Linked DNA regions of Coraliomargarita algicola. The protein of the gene in region 2 interacts with the protein of the main gene of each other region in a pairwise test. Links are inferred from orthologs where the notes say so. Each region holds a gene or a part of one and is shown on either strand. Other genes may lie near its edges.

Region 1 (11,270 bases), 510 kb from region 2 along the record:
TTAGCTTAATCGGCAGCAGCACAATATGGGCTTCGACCGAGACTTACTTGCTAAGCAACAACCTTGTCGGGCAAAAAAAGCAGATTCAGGACTTCAGCGAATGGCCTCAATCACTGGCCACGCAAATGAATGCTCAATGGGTGGTCGATGGTGAGTTCGCGAATGACGATGAAACGATGCGCACTGGCGGCGAGAATGCTAAAGTGCTCTTCGATGGAAATACTGGTAGCAACTGGAAAAGCATCGCCTTCACGAAGTGGAATAGCGGACACTGGGTGAGCTTAAACCTGAGCTTTGAACAACCGTATTTGATTCAAGCTGTCGACGTCTGGGCGGTGCATGAAAAGACGCGCGACTCCGATTTTGTAGAAATCCTCTTCAGTGAGGATGGGATAAACTACATTCCACACCAACGTAGCGCGATGCCAGCGGTGCCCCACGAATCCAAGAATTTTGTCAAAATCCCCCTGCGCCTAGACGAGCCCGTACTGGCGCAGCACATGCAAATGCGCATCGCCCGGGTCAAAAGTGCTCGACAGCAGCAAATATCAGAAATCGCAGTATGGGGCAGCCAACCCGAGGAAGGACAGACCTACCTAAATGCCACTGACCGGCCCGAGGTCGAATTCACGATCGAAAAGATTCAAGCTGGTGTCGCCAAGCTAGACTGGAGCGCATTCAAAAAGCTCACCCCGGACGTACAAAGCTGGAAAATCTACACCAGCTCCAGCTCCTTTAGTTCCCCTGGAGACCCCGGCGTCGAATTATTAAAGAAAGTCAGCGGCAAGGAAGACGGGACTACGCTCTACCCACTCACGCCCAATCAAAACTACTACTTCGCGGTTAATGCCGTATTTGATGCCGGCGAAAATCCAAAAGTAAAATCACAAGCCTGCCAAATGCCCCAACCTCTGGCGATGGACACCTTCTCTGACATGGTTGCCATCAATCACTTCTGGGGCGGTGGTGGTAATCGTCAAAAAAACGAACAACGCGATCATGTCGCTTATGAAACCGTTGCCTTGGATCTGCTCGCCGAAACCGGCATCTCACAAATTCGCTGGTGGGAGTGCAGTCCGAAAATTGTGCAGAAATTCTACCAAAAAGGCATCGGAGTCTACACCTACCCACATGGCAACAACATGGAAACAGGCGGGAAGCTAGGAATCTATGCCTATTCCGGCCCAGGCAATGAGCCCGACTTAAAGACAAGACCGATCCAGCATTATGTCGACTCGCTCAAGAAAGTGAGCCAAAAGCGCGATGAGCTAATTCCAGATGCCGTAATTTGCGCCCCTTCCAGCGGCCTGGAAGACCATTCGATCGAGTGGCTGGACAAGTTTTACGAACTCGGCGGCAAGGACTATTTCGACGTCCTCGACCTACACTCTTATTGCAAAATCGCCGGCGGCCACCAACAGCCCGAAGGCTACCCGCTGGGCGCACCGGAAGCCATGTATGATAATATGCGCAAGATTCGAGAGGTCATGAAAAAGCACGGCGACTGGGGCAAACCGATGATCTCCACCGAATTCGGCTATAGCGAAGCACCCGCCAACAATCCATCCGGTCCGATCTCGCCTCTAGTCAAAGCCGACTACTTGGTGCGCGGCTTAATCATCCACCACGTGCTCGGGTTCAAGCGCGTCTTCCTTTACTCCTTCTTCGACGAAGGCAATGATCTAAACTTCACCGAGCATACCTTCGGGCTAATCGACTACGACCTACAAAAGAAACCAGCTTTCTTCGCTGTAAAAACCCTCATGGACACTCTGGGCGATGCTGTCTATGAACAGCCACTGGGAGGATTGGAAATGCCATCGATCGGATACAGCTTTCAGCACCGTGAGTCCGAAATGCAAACGATCGTCCTCTGGGATGGCACCACCGACAAAGTAGCCAGTTTCAAGACCGCTGCCAGCGAAGTCACCCTGACAACCCTACTGGGCGAGCAATTGACACTGATCCCCAGCAAGGAAGGACTGATCACCGCGCCCTACGGATCTTCGCCCATCTATTTGAGCGCCGAGCAGGCGCTGGAGTTCGTCGGCTCCGAAAAGGCTCAAATCATTCAGTCACAGAGCGATTGGACACTACGCCCGGCGGCCCAACGCCAAATCGTCAACCAAGCGCAGAGCTCATTCAAACTCCCCCTTCAACTGGATGGAAAAATCAGCACTGCAAAGGACATTCGTGTCATCGTCAGCGAGCCAAGTGCAGGGGTCATTCTCGACGACCATATGACCATCAATGATAGCCAAAAAGAGTTCAGCATCGATATTGCGCTCGATCAGCTCAATGCCCCCTTGCAAAAACTCAAAATACAGATTGTTCAACAAATCAACGGCCTATCCACATCCAAAGAATACCCCTTCTATCTGCGCCGCTTACAAGGCAAGGGAGCGCAGGTACAGTTCCCTGATATGGAGGAGCCAGTCTGCATCCTAAGCAATGAGGACATCACCGTCAGCATCGATGTCGCCCGCGGAGCTCGTGTCTTGGAGCTCATCGACAATCATACACTCAGCAATCAAATCAACATGGACTACTCCATGATGCCCAACTTGCCCAGCATCCCCTTTGCCTACGGGATCTGGAGCACGTTCAACGGCAAACTGAAAAACGCCCCCATGCAACTCGTCGAATTCAAGGACGAGCAACTCATCGTCCAAGCAAGCGTGGGCAGCCTTAACATCACGCAAGAATGGAAACTGAATGGCTCCACCTTGGACCACACGATCAAACTCGCGAATGTAGGCAGCACAGACAGTGAATTCAAAGTCGAAATCCATCCCGAATACACTGTAGGCGGCGCCGGTGAGTCCGTGACCGATGTGTTGTTTTTCCCGCTCAGCCAAGGAGTGGAACGCCTTCCTTTCTGGAGCGGACTCGGCCATCACAAGACGGGCGACTTGACTGCAAATTGGTGGGCCGCGCTAGACTTAGTGTCGAAGCTAAGCCTAGAACAGACACTCGATGCAAGCGCCTGGGCTCAACCACGCGTCTGGTTCGGACAGGGCAGCTACAATGTAGAACTTAAAACACGGCCAGGCCTCAAAATAGCAGCCGGCGCCAGCTGGCAAACCCAGCTATCGTGGACACTCGCGAACGACAAAGATGAGGCAAGCTTCAGCTCCCAGTGAGCATGACCATCAGCCCCGCTCTGCCCCGCCATGGATGCTAGAAGGTCCTGATACGTCCACTCACAAACTGCACCGCCGCGGAGCCTTGTAGGGAGAGGTCAATGCGCTTGAGACCAGGATTACCACGGCTTTGGACATAATTTAGAATGACAGACAGTCGGTCGAGCTGTTGTTCGAAGCTAGTGTTAAACCCGAAAATTAGCCGGGGCACCATGGGGGTGCGCACCTCGATCACTTGGCCTGGCATTTCGGAGTCGCCAGAGTAGTGCTCTAAGGAGACCAATTGCCAAGTCTTATAAAAATTGGGCTGCGTGCGACGCGCCACTTCTAATAAGTCGGCCACTTTATCAATACCTCGCAAGGGCTTAAAGCCGCCTTCCGGATGTCGATAGGGAACAACGTAAGGTAGCTTACTCAACGTGGCCTTGGGATATCCGACTCCCTTGTAGATGGTGCCGTCTCGCGAAACGATGCGTAACTCAGGCTCGCCTTGACTGCCGACGACCCGCATACGCATGACTGGCTCATGCTCTTTGATCTCGATCTTTAGCGCATTGGGAAACTGTCGCTCAACCGAGGCTGACTTCACCTGACCATGCGCCTCGAGTTGCTGCTTCATGGTGTAGATATCGATCTCCATCATGGTGGTATCCCGTCGCAATTCAATGACTGTGCCCAACCATGAGGAAGGTAGCACCCCATTGGTATCGAAAAGCACTTTTTCCACGGGCTTGGAGGGCGTGGTAATCTGAATTGGCTCTTTGCGATTCTTAAATGCGATGACCGCCCACATCACCAAACCTACCAGCAGGAAGAACAGAAAAAGGGCAGAGAACAATTTTAAGAGCTGCGTTTGACGCCTCTTACGGGCCTGCGGCGACTTTATGCGCGTACTGCGTTGCGCCCCGGCGAGTGAACGCCAGCTCTGCTGACCGCTGGCCGAAGTGCTGCCTTTGTGCCTGCCATCGCCGATCATACTTCACCTCCCGATTGAAAACGTGCAATCGCTGGCGCGACCAGTTCCGCTGCGAGTTGTTCAAAGTCGTAACCGACACAAGAAGCGCTCTTGGGGAGTAAACTGGTAGCGGTTAGCCCAGGCAAGGTGTTGATCTCTAGAAAGTAAGGACGTGCGCCGTCCAATAAAAAATCAATTCGGGCAAAGTCACGACAACCACAGGCATCGAAGAGTTGCTCGGCATGATCTTTGATCTTGGCCTCCACCGCAGCCTCGAGATCGGCAGGGAAATGATACTCCGTGGAGCCAGGCGTATACTTCGCCTGATAATCATACACCCCACTCTGACTAACGATTTCGACAATTCCCATGGCTGCTCCGTGCAGCACGCCCACGGTGAGTTCGCGTCCGCGAATGCGCTGCTCGATCAGCCAATTGCCCGAGCGGATGCCAGAAAGCGTGAGGCCGAGCGCCGAACGGTGCTCGGTAAAATGAAGACCGACGCTACTGCCCTGATCCGCAGGCTTGATCACCAGCGAAGCACCGAGCTGCTCGATCACGGTGTCTGCCAAGGGAGCTTGCGCGCCGTCGAAACACATCGCCTCAGGCACCGCAATACGCCGCTCGCGTGCGATGGCTTTGGTGGCGGCTTTATCCATGCACAGGCGACTGGCCGCGGCATCGCTACCGCAGTAGTGAATACCCGCAGATTCCAACAGGGCTTGCAATTGCCCGTCCTCGCCAAAACTCCCATGCAGTGCGGGAAACACGATGTGCGCATCCGGTCGCAAGGCTGCCGGCAGAGACTCTTGATCCAGCACCCATGCCTCCACAGCAAAGCGCGCGCGCAGCGCCTGCGCAACCGCTTCGCCACTTCGCAGCGAAACTTCGCGTTCGGAACCGACGCCGCCATAGAGGACGATAACTGTTGGACTTGGAATCATTCGCTCAAAACTTCATCCCAAGATTGACCAACTAGCAAGACCTCGGGTTCTAAAATATAGCCGGATTGTGCTTTTACCTTTGCACGGATTTGACGCACCAGTTCGATCACATCCTCCGCAGAGGCCCCTCCGTGGTTGACGATGAAATTGCCATGCACTTCGGAGACTTCGGCCCCACCGACTCGCAGCCCCTTGATCCCGTGCTCGTCGATCAGTTTACCGGCATAATTACCCTCAGGATTTTTAAAAATACAGCCCGCACTGGCACCACGTGGCTGGCTTTCTTTACGTGAGCTGGAGTAGCCGTCGATACGCGTGCGAATCGAGTCCTCGGTATCGGCATCCACACTGCAGAGCACCGCTCCCAGCGCGATTCCACGACTGATCTCTTCCACCTTGCGATAGCCAAAGTGAAAGGCGGACTTAGGTAAATCCTGATATTGACCCTGCTCATCGATGAACTGCACACGCTCGACGACATCAAACATCCAACTTCCCATGGCTCCCGCATTCATGCGCAAGGCACCACCGACTGCACCGGGAATGCCTTCTAGAAACTCAAAACCGCCCAAGCCGTTTTTTGCAGCAAACCCGCAGATCTCTTTCAAGCGCCCGCCGGCTGCCGCCCAAATACGCCCTGGCCCCAGAGTTTCGACACGACGCCACGCGGCTGCCGAAAAACGAATGACCAAACCATCGAACCCGGCATCAGACACCAGTAAGTTCGAACCACGACCAATACAAAAAGTTTTGATCTGAAAAAGCGCAGCACTGCGCAATAACACACGTAAGTCACTCAAATTAGCCGGCTCCGCATAGAAACGAGCCGCACCACCGATGCGAATCGTGGTTTTGTTTGCGAGTGCTTCGCGGCATTTTAAACGACAATCTGGCGAAAGCCGCGCACGCAGGTAATCCACAAACGCGGCATCTGTACGCGGCAGCTCTGATGCCGCTTGCGCCCGTATCCAACTCGTAAATGCACCGGCAAATTCTTCGATATCCCCCGCGCCGACGAAGGCCAATTGCGTGGGAACCTCTCCGATAGCAGCTGCCAACGCCTGCACGCCGTCCAATGCCATCGACAGCACTGTTGGAGTGTCACCGACAAAGGCATTGGCCAAATCCACAGTTTCACCACCTGCCAAAACAGGCTCGTGGGCGGCATAGACGGGCAAAAGGTTAACAGCATCGGCCGCCTGCAGTGATTCCGCAAAGGCCGCCTTAAACTGGCGCGTTCTGGAATAGCGATGCGGCTGAAATACCACGACCAATCGCTTTTCTGGCTCATTACTGCGCAGGCACTCGATCAATGCGTCGACCTCAGTCGGATGATGCGCGTAGTCTTCGACGATCGTCAGTTGCTGGTCGCGATGCAGAATCGATTGACGCCGCGCCATGCCTGGAAAAGAAGAGAGCGTATCGCTGGGTAAGCTTTGCTCAAACAGAGCCAACACTGCGGCTGCGGCATCGCCATTACTCTGATTAAAACGTCCCCGCGGTGGAGACTGTAAATGCACTCGTTGCGCGGCACCATCGAAGCGCTGCACAACCGCTCCCCCACTCGGCTGCAAATGCAAGTTTTGTGGCAGCAAGATCGTTTCCGCGGTGCGACTGAGCAGCCCGGTAAAGGCCTCGTCAAGTTTACCCGCATCACCATAGCGATCGGCATGGTCCCAATCTACATTCAGCACCAGAGTCACCGCCGGCGCGAAACCATCAATGGTGCCATCGCTCTCATCCACTTCGGCCACCAGCCAGTCACTCGCGCAATAGTGAGCCGGAGGCATACTCGCATCCGCCGAAAGTCCACCCAAAATGTAGTCTGCCTGAATTCCAGCCCGCCGCAGGCCATGTGCAATCATACCGGAAGTTGTGGTCTTACCATGACTTCCGGCAACCGCGACAAAGCGCTTGTGCCGTGCGACTTCGGCGAGCATTTCACCGCGCCGCAAACAGCGCAGGCCGGCTTCGCGAGCGGCCAATAATAGCGGATGCGATTGTTTGACTGCACTGGAATACACGACAGTGCTGAAGCAGGTGATCTGCTCGGGAAAAATAAAATCTTCAAGCGTCACGCCCGCGTTTACCAACCAGTGGCGCACGCGCTCTTGCAGATGCGCGTCGTAGCCACATACGGAATAGCCTGCCTGTGACATCCAGCATGCAAGCGGTGCCATACCCATCCCGCCTGCGCCGATGAATAAATAATCGTGCTTCGAGTCCATCACGTGACGCGCTCCAGTTTTTGGGCATTGGCGATGCTGCGCGCATCACACAAAGCGATCAAATCGTCGGCGATGCGCTCACTGGATTCAAAGCGATCCAAGCGCTCCAGGTTGGACTTAAATTTGCCCAATAGCCAATCGTTAAACATGAGCTCAATGACTTCCGCCGTGAGATCATTGAGCTGATCTTGGGGCAATAGAACACCGGCGCCATGTTGTTCATGGGCCAGAGCATTGGCATGCTGATGGTTATCCGCCGCATAAGGATAAGGGATCAGGATCGAGGGCGCGCGACAACGAATGATCTCCGCAATCGATCCCGCTCCAGCACGGGATACCACTAAATCGGCCGCTGAAATCACATCCCCCATCTGGCCGGAAAACGGCACCAAGGTCGCAGTCACATCGACGCCGCCCTTGCCGATCTCGTGGATGGTACTGGCCGAACTATTCCCCAGGCCCGTAACGCAATAGACCGAAATGCCCGCTTTGGCTAATTTCTCGAAATTGTGCGTCACCCAATGATTGAGCGCAGTGGCCCCCTGGCTACCGCCGAGAATCACCAGCAGTTTATTCGGCACTTTAATCTTCAATCGCTTCCAGGCATCGGCTTTGAGCGCATGCTTGATTTCTTTGCGCACGGGATAACCGAAATAGCGAATACACTCCGGCGGCACCCCACGCAGGCGCACTCCATCGGGCAGGTAGACACGTGTCGACAGATGCTTAATCAGGCGCACCGCCTTACCCGGTTGACAATTGGCTTCGTGCAAAGCCACTGGAATCCCCTTAATTTGCGCGGCCAGTCCGAGCCCCAACGAAAGAAAACCTCCGAAAAGAAGCACCAGGTCCGGATCGCGCTCACGCAACATACGACGTGAGGCAAAAAAACTGGAAACCAGACTCGCCAAAAAAGCGAGCCGCTGCACTAGCCCACCGGAAAAAGCACGGCCGGGCGTTTTGATAAAGTCGAGGTGGCTATATTTTTCCACCAACGCGGAATCAACCTGCTTATGACTAATCAACAACAAACACTCATGGCCGCGCTCTTGAAGCACTTCAGCCACCGCGATCCCTGGCGCGAGATGCCCCCCCGTGCCGCCACATGCTATAATAATTTTACTCATAGATCACGCTGCTTACGCAGTGCTGGCAGCTCCCAGGATCGGAAGCCGTTGAGAATAATACCAGTGAGGACGAACATAAATACGAGATTGGAGCCACCATAAGAGATAAATGGAAGCGACATACCCTTAGTCGGAAGACAACCAGTGACAACCCCGATATTGATTAAAGCCTGAAAAGTAATGAACAGCAAGGCGCCCATCACGAGTAGGTCCTGATACAAGTTGGGCGCACGCTTGAGCTGTAAGATACCGATAAAGAAAAGCGTCATAAACAGAACTACGACACCTGCGGTAAATACGAAGCCGAGCTCCTCACCCACAATCGCGAAGATGAAATCGGTATGTGCCTCGGGAAGAAAAGACATTTGCTGGCGCCCGGCCCCGAGCCCCACTCCCTGAATCCCTCCCGCACCAAATGCGAGTATACCTTGCCACAATTGGTAGGCGCTATCGCTGCGATTACCTTCCACATCCAAAAAAGAAGTAATGCGCTGCAATCGCACCGGATCTAAGTAAACGGCGACCGAAAACCCCGTCAACGCAAGCACCGCTGTTGGAATTAAATACTTCAGGTGCACGCCTGCCAAAAAGAGCATACAGCCTCCGACAGCACCACATAGAAACGCAGTGCCAAAGTCGGGCTCCAAAATGATACAACCACAAAAAATACCTAGCAGACAACAAGGATACACATAGCCCTTCAAGAAGTGCCCCAAGTCGCGGCGATGGCTGGTCAAATAATGCGCCATCGCAAAGAGCAGCCCCAACTTCCCAATCTCAGATACCTGCAAGCGCATGAAACCAAAATCCATCCAACGACGTGCGCCATTCACTTCCACCCCAATACCGGGCACGAGCACCAGCCCCAATAAAATGATCGAAGCAGCTGCGAGTAAATAGGCATACTGCCGCAAGGCCTCCAAATTGACCATCATCGCAATGCCTCCAGCCACTGTGGCCAGCGCCAACCAAATGAGTTGCTTACGCAGCAAGACCGTCGGGTCATCGTGCATCGATTGCGATGCACTAAACAGTATGACTAAGCCTAAAAAAGTAAGCCCTACGACTATAAAGATAATAAAGAGCCCAATCGGCGGGATACGCCACGAGGAATTAGGCGAAGCCGTACGGGCGCTCATTATGAATACAGAAGTCTCTCAGCTCCAGGAAGTCAGCGAGGAAGATTACTCTTCCAGGCGGATGACAGGGATCTCGACTGCACCGTCGAACAAATCGTCAGACTGAATATCAGTCACTTCCCCTTCAACCAGAGGATCGGCTTCGATCACAGTAATCTCCACTGGGCCCGTGCTGGCCGCAGGTCGAAAGGAAGATGTCGTAATCGGTGCGGCCGGCACAGTCGAAACAGTTGTCGGACGCGTAACCGATGCAGATGTATTCACAGCAGCGGTGGGTGCGACCACCGTCTCTGTGCGTGAGTCCACATTGTTAGCCGAACCCGATCCACTGACTTTAAGCACTTGACCAACTTGCAACTTGCGGGGGTCTGTAATGCCATTGAGTGCTAAGAGTTCGCCGGAGGTCATACCGTATTTACGCGCAATCGTCGCGGGATACTCTCCAGCTTTAACCGTGTGTGTGCGACCACCAGCAACATTGTTGGTCGTGGCCACGTAAGTGACAGCGGGCGTGCTGCGGCTACTGGAAGTTGATGGTGCGGCAGGCGTCGCTGCAGCACGACTGCTCCCCTCGACCGGCAGGATAAGCGTATCCCCTACCCGAATCAGGTCTGAAGTCATATTGTTAGCAGCTTTGATCGCACGCACAGAAGTGTTGTGTTGGCTAGCAATCTTCGAGAGGGAGTCACCACGCTTCACGGTGTAACTCGTGCTGGCCTGATTGAAAGAGGATGGCTGATAGGTGTCAGCGCTAACAGTTTTCACAGTCGCAGTGCCCCCTTCGACCGGAATCTGGATTTGCTGACCGATCTTCAAAATAGAATTTTTATTCAAACCATTGGCTGCATAAAGTTCATTGAGTGAGATATTGTAACGCTTGGCGATCGACCAAAGGTTATCGCCCTTTTTCACAGTATAGGTCTCAAAAGAATCGCCAGCGACTTGGACAGTCTGACCACCAGTGCTGAGTGGTGCGATCGGTGCGATATCATCGAACTCACCAAATTCACTGCCCGAGCTATCGGGGGCATAACGGCCATCATCAAAGCCAGCGTTAAAGGCAGCATCCAAACCAGTAACCTCAGAGTCCACACGCTTCGCCACAATCAATCCTTCAGTGTGACGAGATGCACCTTCCACAGAGGTTTTAATAGTGCGCCCCTGATTATAAGCCATGGTGCGCTCAGAACCACTACTCGGTGTGCTAGCTAAAGTGCGCGAAGGTGTCGATACCTGAGTCGATGTTTGAGTATAAGTCCGCGTGGGCGGTTGCTGACTACGGCAACCGGGCTGAACCAATAACACTGCGATCACACCGAAATGAAGACCGAGAACACAACCGAAAACTTTAGATACTTTCATGATAAAATGGAGATAATGCCTGCAATCCAGCATACTAGCTAGCATTGCGTGTATTCTTCAAACTTAAAACCATGTCAGTGAAGCTTTTTCCACGGTCGGCATAGGAGCTAAATTGATCGAAACTACTGAAGCCGGGACTCAACAAGACATTTGCCTCGGGAATGCCCTTCGCAAGCTCTACTGCAGCGTAGACGGCGTCAGCAAAGCATGGATGCACGTGAACAGAATCGAGCGAGCCTTGCAAAGCCTGGGCCAATCGTTCAGCGACCTCCCCATAGACGACGGCGGCATTCACATAGTTGGACAACTCATGCGCAAAAGCTTCAACATCGCCCCCCTTGGCACGTCCGCCTCCGATCCACACCACAGGTG
Region 2 (4,886 bases):
TTACAAATATCTGCTTCAGCGATTCCAAGTTCGCTGGCTGCAATAATCGCGAGCGCCGCATTGCGGGCGATGCCTCGACTCAGGCTGGCGATGCGGTATTTACGACCATCCAATATAAGTTGCTGCGCGTCATCTAATGTGTGGATCGCATAACGCACAATCGCACGTGGCATGACAGCGGGTGCAGGCGTCCCCTCTTGCAACAAAGCAATCGCTCGATCAGCCAGTTGTGCATAAGCAGGAAATTGTAAAACCTCTGCAGGTAAAACAACCGGAGAACCCGGCATCGCAGACTTTGCAAGTAATGATTTCTCGACTGCAACATTCTCCAAACTATCCAGCAATTCGAGATGAGCGGGACCAATATTAGTCAACACATTAAGGTCCGCTTGGATCATCTGGCCTAGAGCCTGCATCTCATGCGGCTGATTGATACCGGCTTCTATCACAGCAAAGTCATGCTGCGCGGAATCGAGCCCGAAAAGTGTCATAGGGACACCGATACGATTATTCCAATTACCTGCAGTCGCATGTGTGCGGTCATCGCCAAGTAACCTGCGTAGCATTTCCTTGGTCGATGTCTTGCCGCAACTTCCAGTGATCGCGATCACCGGTTTGCTAAATTGTGAACGCACGGCAGCCGCGATGGCAGCCAGCGCGCACAGCGAGTCCCTCACTTGCAACTGCGGCAGTGCAATGGGCTGGGCTCTCTCAACGATTGCAGCCATCGCACCTCCCTGCGCCGCCTGCTCAATAAAATCGTGACCATCACGTGCACCCCCACTGAGAGCGACAAAACATTGTCCCGGCTGAATCTGGCGCGCATCAAAACAAAAACCAGTCATGCATCCGTCTGGTGGGTTCAACCAAGCCCCCCCCGACCATTCGGCAATTTTCTGTGACACAAACACGTCCATCGTTTAGGAAATAGATTTCATTCGAATCAATTCGCGCGCGATTTGACGATCATCAAAAGGAATCACAGTTCCATCAAATTCTTGATAGGCTTCATGGCCCTTACCGGCGATCAGCACACAATCACCTGCTTTCGCACAATCCAATGCCAGTGAGATTGCATGCTTGCGGTCGCTGACATAGTGCGCGGCTTCACTGCCTGTCGCGGCACGCATATCAGCAAATATTTGCTCAATTGATTCAGTGCGCGGGTTGTCGGAAGTAACATACACTTCATCTGCGCCATCCAGCGCAGCACGAAGCATCGGAGCACGCTTTGTACGGTCACGATCGCCTCCACAACCAAAGATAATGATCAGTCGTCCAGGCGTAATTTCACGTAGCATCGAGCATGCATGTATCAACGCATCGTCTGTGTGCGCATAATCAACGAGCAGGTTAAAGTCTTGCCCGGCATCGACACGCTCCATACGGCCCGGCACCCCCGGGAAAGAAGCAACCCGATCCAGAACAGACTCAATGCTGTGACCTTTTGCTCGGGCAATCGCCAGTGCTGCCAACAAGTTACTCACATTATAGCGCCCAAGAAGTGGCGAGCTCACATGCACTTGTCCGCCTGGCCATGTGAGATCAAATTCAGTACGCTCCGCATAGAGAGACACATTTTCTGCACGTATGAGCGCGGTCTTGGCCTCAATACCAAAGGTTATCACATCCACACCTTTCGGAATGTCCTCCAATAGACGACGCCCGTAGGCGCAATCCACGTTAATCACAACTGCGCGTGGACAGCTCCCGGTCTCCCCGGTAAACAAGCGTTTTTTAACCTCATAGTAGGACTCCATCGACTTGTGATAATCAATGTGGTCTTGTGTGAGATTTAGAAAGACAGCCACATCAATATCGACTCCGTAGGTGCGTTTTTGGTCGACGCCATGTGAGCTGACTTCCATCACAGCTTCGGCGCAACCGTTATCCACCATCTGTGACAATAAAGCATACACATCTACAGACTCGGGCGTAGTGCGAAACGAAGGCAAAGTACGCTTACCGAGATCGTAGCGGATCGTCCCCAGCAACCCCACCCGATCCTGTCCACCAATCAAATGCTGCGTCAACATGGAGACAGTGGTCTTTCCATTGGTGCCGGTAATCCCCGTGATGCCTAATTTGGCATCCGGAGCGCCGAAAAATTGTCGCGAAACCAGCGCCAATGCTTTGCGAACATCAGTCACTTGAATGTAGTCGATGGGGAAATGTTGCCCCAGATTTTCTTCAGTAATAATAGCCACAGCGCCACGATCAACCGCCTCTTCGACAAACAGATTGCCATCGGTGCGCAGACCTCCGATCGCAAAGAAAAGCGCTCCGGGCACCACACGACGACTATCAGTGATCAGGCAGGAAACAGGGCTGTCTTCGCGCAGCTGGTGACGCACAATTTCAGAGCCTCCGAGAAGCTGGCTAACTTTGAGATTCATAGGCGAGCGTTGATAATCATTAACCATGTAAGGTGCGAATCGGCGAGAGTAGGATTGCCGAGAACTAGTAGCGGAGAGAAGTGTACTAATTTGAAACTCGGCTAGTCCGATCATATATGGATGGCAGTAAATTAACAAAGGATGCGTCCGACCTAGCGGGGCGAATGCCCAAGTAGGCGATACAGGCTTCTGCAATATTGCGAAAGGCAGGTGCGGCAACTGCACCTCCGTAGCCGACTCCACTAGACTGAGGATCATCTACCACCACTGTAATAACCAGTGATGGGTTTTCCGCCGGAAAAAAGCCGCTAAAGGAAGCGACGTGATGCTGACGGGAATATTGCCCATTCACGATTTTCTGCGTGGTGCCCGTCTTACCTGCGACATCGTAATTTTCAATACCTGCACGACGTGCGGTCCCTTCGTCCCCCACCACATCGGACAACATAGAAGCAACAGTATGTGCCACTTCAGTGGAAATTACGCGACGCCTAGCCTTAGGCTTGAAACGAATCACATCCTGCCCGTTTTCATCAAAGATACGTTTCGCCAGCATCGGCTCCATGAGCACCCCCTGATTCGCGATTACTGACATTGCAGAATGCACTTGCATAGGCGTCGCACTAATCGCGTGCCCCATAGGAAGACGTGTAATCGTGAGCCCGTCCCAGTTACGCGGCTCATGCAGCGTACCCGAAATTTCGCCACCCAGGTCACAACCAGTCGTTTCACCAAAGCCAAAACTGGCCGAATAATTATACAGACGTTGCTCGCCCAGTAGTAGACCTAGATGCGCAGCACCTCGGTTACTAGACTTCATCACGATATCGTGCACCGATAAGCTTTCGTATATATGGTGATCGTCTGGCAATGAAAGTGTGCGTCCCTTATAGCTAACACGCTTCACGCCCGTCTGGAACATATCCTCAGGATGAACCAGGCCTTCATTCAAAGCAGCTGCAGCTGGCACGATCTTAAATGTAGACCCAGGCTCAAAGACGTCAGTCAAAGCGCGATTGCGCTGCCAACTGATAGGGTATTTCTCGGTATTATAAAATTCATTGGGATCGTAGCTCGGGTAGTTGGCCATAGCAAGCACCGCCCCGGTCGTGGGCTGACTCACGATCACACTGATCCCCTGAGGAGCATACTCATCGGCAATGCGACTGATTTCAGCCTCAACAATATGTTGCACCATTTGATCGATGCTTAACTCTACGTTGAGACCCTCAGTCGGCTCGACTTCACGTTCACGATATTGGGCAAGTTCATGCCGTTTACCATCGCGCTCAGTTTCACGCCAACCATCTTGCCCTCGTAAATAATAATCAAAATAACGTTCGATACCGGTAACAGGAGTCTCTTCCTTATTTACGTAGCCCAACACATGTGCTGCGAGTTGCCCAGCAGGATACGCACGTGAATGACTCTGATTCCCATAAATAGCACGTATCCCAAGGGCCTGCACAGCATCGTGCGTCGCTTCATCCACTTCCTTAGCCAGCACAGCCCAACGGATCAGGCGCACTTCTTTACTGTCTTCAGATACTTTACGCGTCTTACGATCGATCTTCTCTTCAATCTCGGCCAATGGAGTCGCTAAAATCTGAGCCAGCTGCGGCAGCTTGTCTAAGTCACTCTCACGAATGGCCTGAGGATCAACCCCGATATTATACGTGGTACGCGTGGTCGCGAGTAGATTGCCCCGAGTATCCACAATGTTCCCCCGACGTGCTTCCACCACGTTGATCATCTTGCGATTTCCCTCTACAAATTCGAGCAACTCCGCCTGATCCCAAACATGCAGATAGAATAAGCGCCCCAGCAATACGCAGAAGGCACAAGCCACTGCTAAAGCGATCAATAGAGATCGCCCACTGGATACGAAGGCCTTACTCATGGAAACAAAATACCTAGGGTTCTTAATTAACGTGAACTATCAAAATCGAGCAACGCGAGGTCCATAGAGACTTCGTAGGGTTGCGAAACAGCATAAGTACGCCCACTGGCAAGCTGCTTTTCCTGCACAAAAACAACTTGATCATCCACCGAGGGACGCAAAACTCCGGCAACTTTACTCTGCAGCACAACGGGCTGATGATAACCTGCAATCCGTTCATCCAGATAGCGCAACTTACGAGAGGTTTCCGCAAGTTGTGATTCCAAGTGCTTACTATCCTGTGCAGTGCGAGAGATCTGCTGCTGCATCCACACAATCGCAAAGGCACTGCCAACAGTGACCACAACCATCGTAAAAATCAATGCGATGACATGTTTACGTGTTTTAGAAGATAATTTTAACATAACAAAAAAGTATTAAGAGATTTTACGCACTGCGCGTAAGCGCGCACTACGGCTGCGAGGATTCATAGCAATTTCAGATTCACTCGGGCTGATGGGACGTGTGGAGATCATAGTGGCGCGCACGACACGCTCATCTTGCGTGCGACTATCGTGAGAGTGCTCTGGCCGTCCTGCCATTTTACGACA

What was found.
Region 1: the proteins of SH580_RS17830 (region 2) and ftsW interact in binary tests that used the Escherichia coli proteins (3 or more experiments, as listed by UniProt). The link is inferred for Coraliomargarita algicola from one-to-one orthologs.

Annotation. Positions count from the first base shown.
Region 1 is NZ_CP138858.1:3,816,928-3,828,197, reverse strand. What follows is about bases 7,466-10,433. They hold ftsW (putative lipid II flippase FtsW), read right to left. Parts: upstream 9,537-10,433; coding sequence 8,394-9,536; downstream 7,466-8,393. Other genes in these bases: SH580_RS15780 (LysM peptidoglycan-binding domain-containing protein), read right to left, coding at 9,582-10,433; SH580_RS15790 (UDP-N-acetylglucosamine--N-acetylmuramyl-(pentapeptide) pyrophosphoryl-undecaprenol N-acetylglucosamine transferase), read right to left, coding at 7,466-8,397. In the rest of the region: SH580_RS15810 (hypothetical protein), read left to right, coding at 1-3,143; SH580_RS15805 (cell division protein FtsQ/DivIB), read right to left, coding at 3,181-4,119; SH580_RS15800 (D-alanine--D-alanine ligase family protein), read right to left, coding at 4,116-5,042; murB (UDP-N-acetylmuramate dehydrogenase), read right to left, coding at 5,039-7,270; more of SH580_RS15790, read right to left, coding at 7,270-7,465; more of SH580_RS15780, read right to left, coding at 10,434-10,898; murD (UDP-N-acetylmuramoyl-L-alanine--D-glutamate ligase), read right to left, coding at 10,933-11,270.
Region 2 is NZ_CP138858.1:4,329,807-4,334,692, reverse strand. Bases 1,890-4,886 are described here. They hold SH580_RS17830 (peptidoglycan D,D-transpeptidase FtsI family protein), read right to left. Parts: upstream 4,297-4,886; coding sequence 2,482-4,296; downstream 1,890-2,481. Other genes in these bases: rsmH (16S rRNA (cytosine(1402)-N(4))-methyltransferase RsmH), read right to left, coding at 4,713-4,886; SH580_RS17825 (hypothetical protein), read right to left, coding at 4,323-4,700; SH580_RS17835 (UDP-N-acetylmuramoyl-L-alanyl-D-glutamate--2,6-diaminopimelate ligase), read right to left, coding at 1,890-2,396. Also shown: SH580_RS17840 (UDP-N-acetylmuramoyl-tripeptide--D-alanyl-D-alanine ligase), read right to left, coding at 1-905; more of SH580_RS17835, read right to left, coding at 921-1,889. UniProt on the Escherichia coli protein: Essential cell division protein that catalyzes cross-linking of the peptidoglycan cell wall at the division septum. Required for localization of FtsN.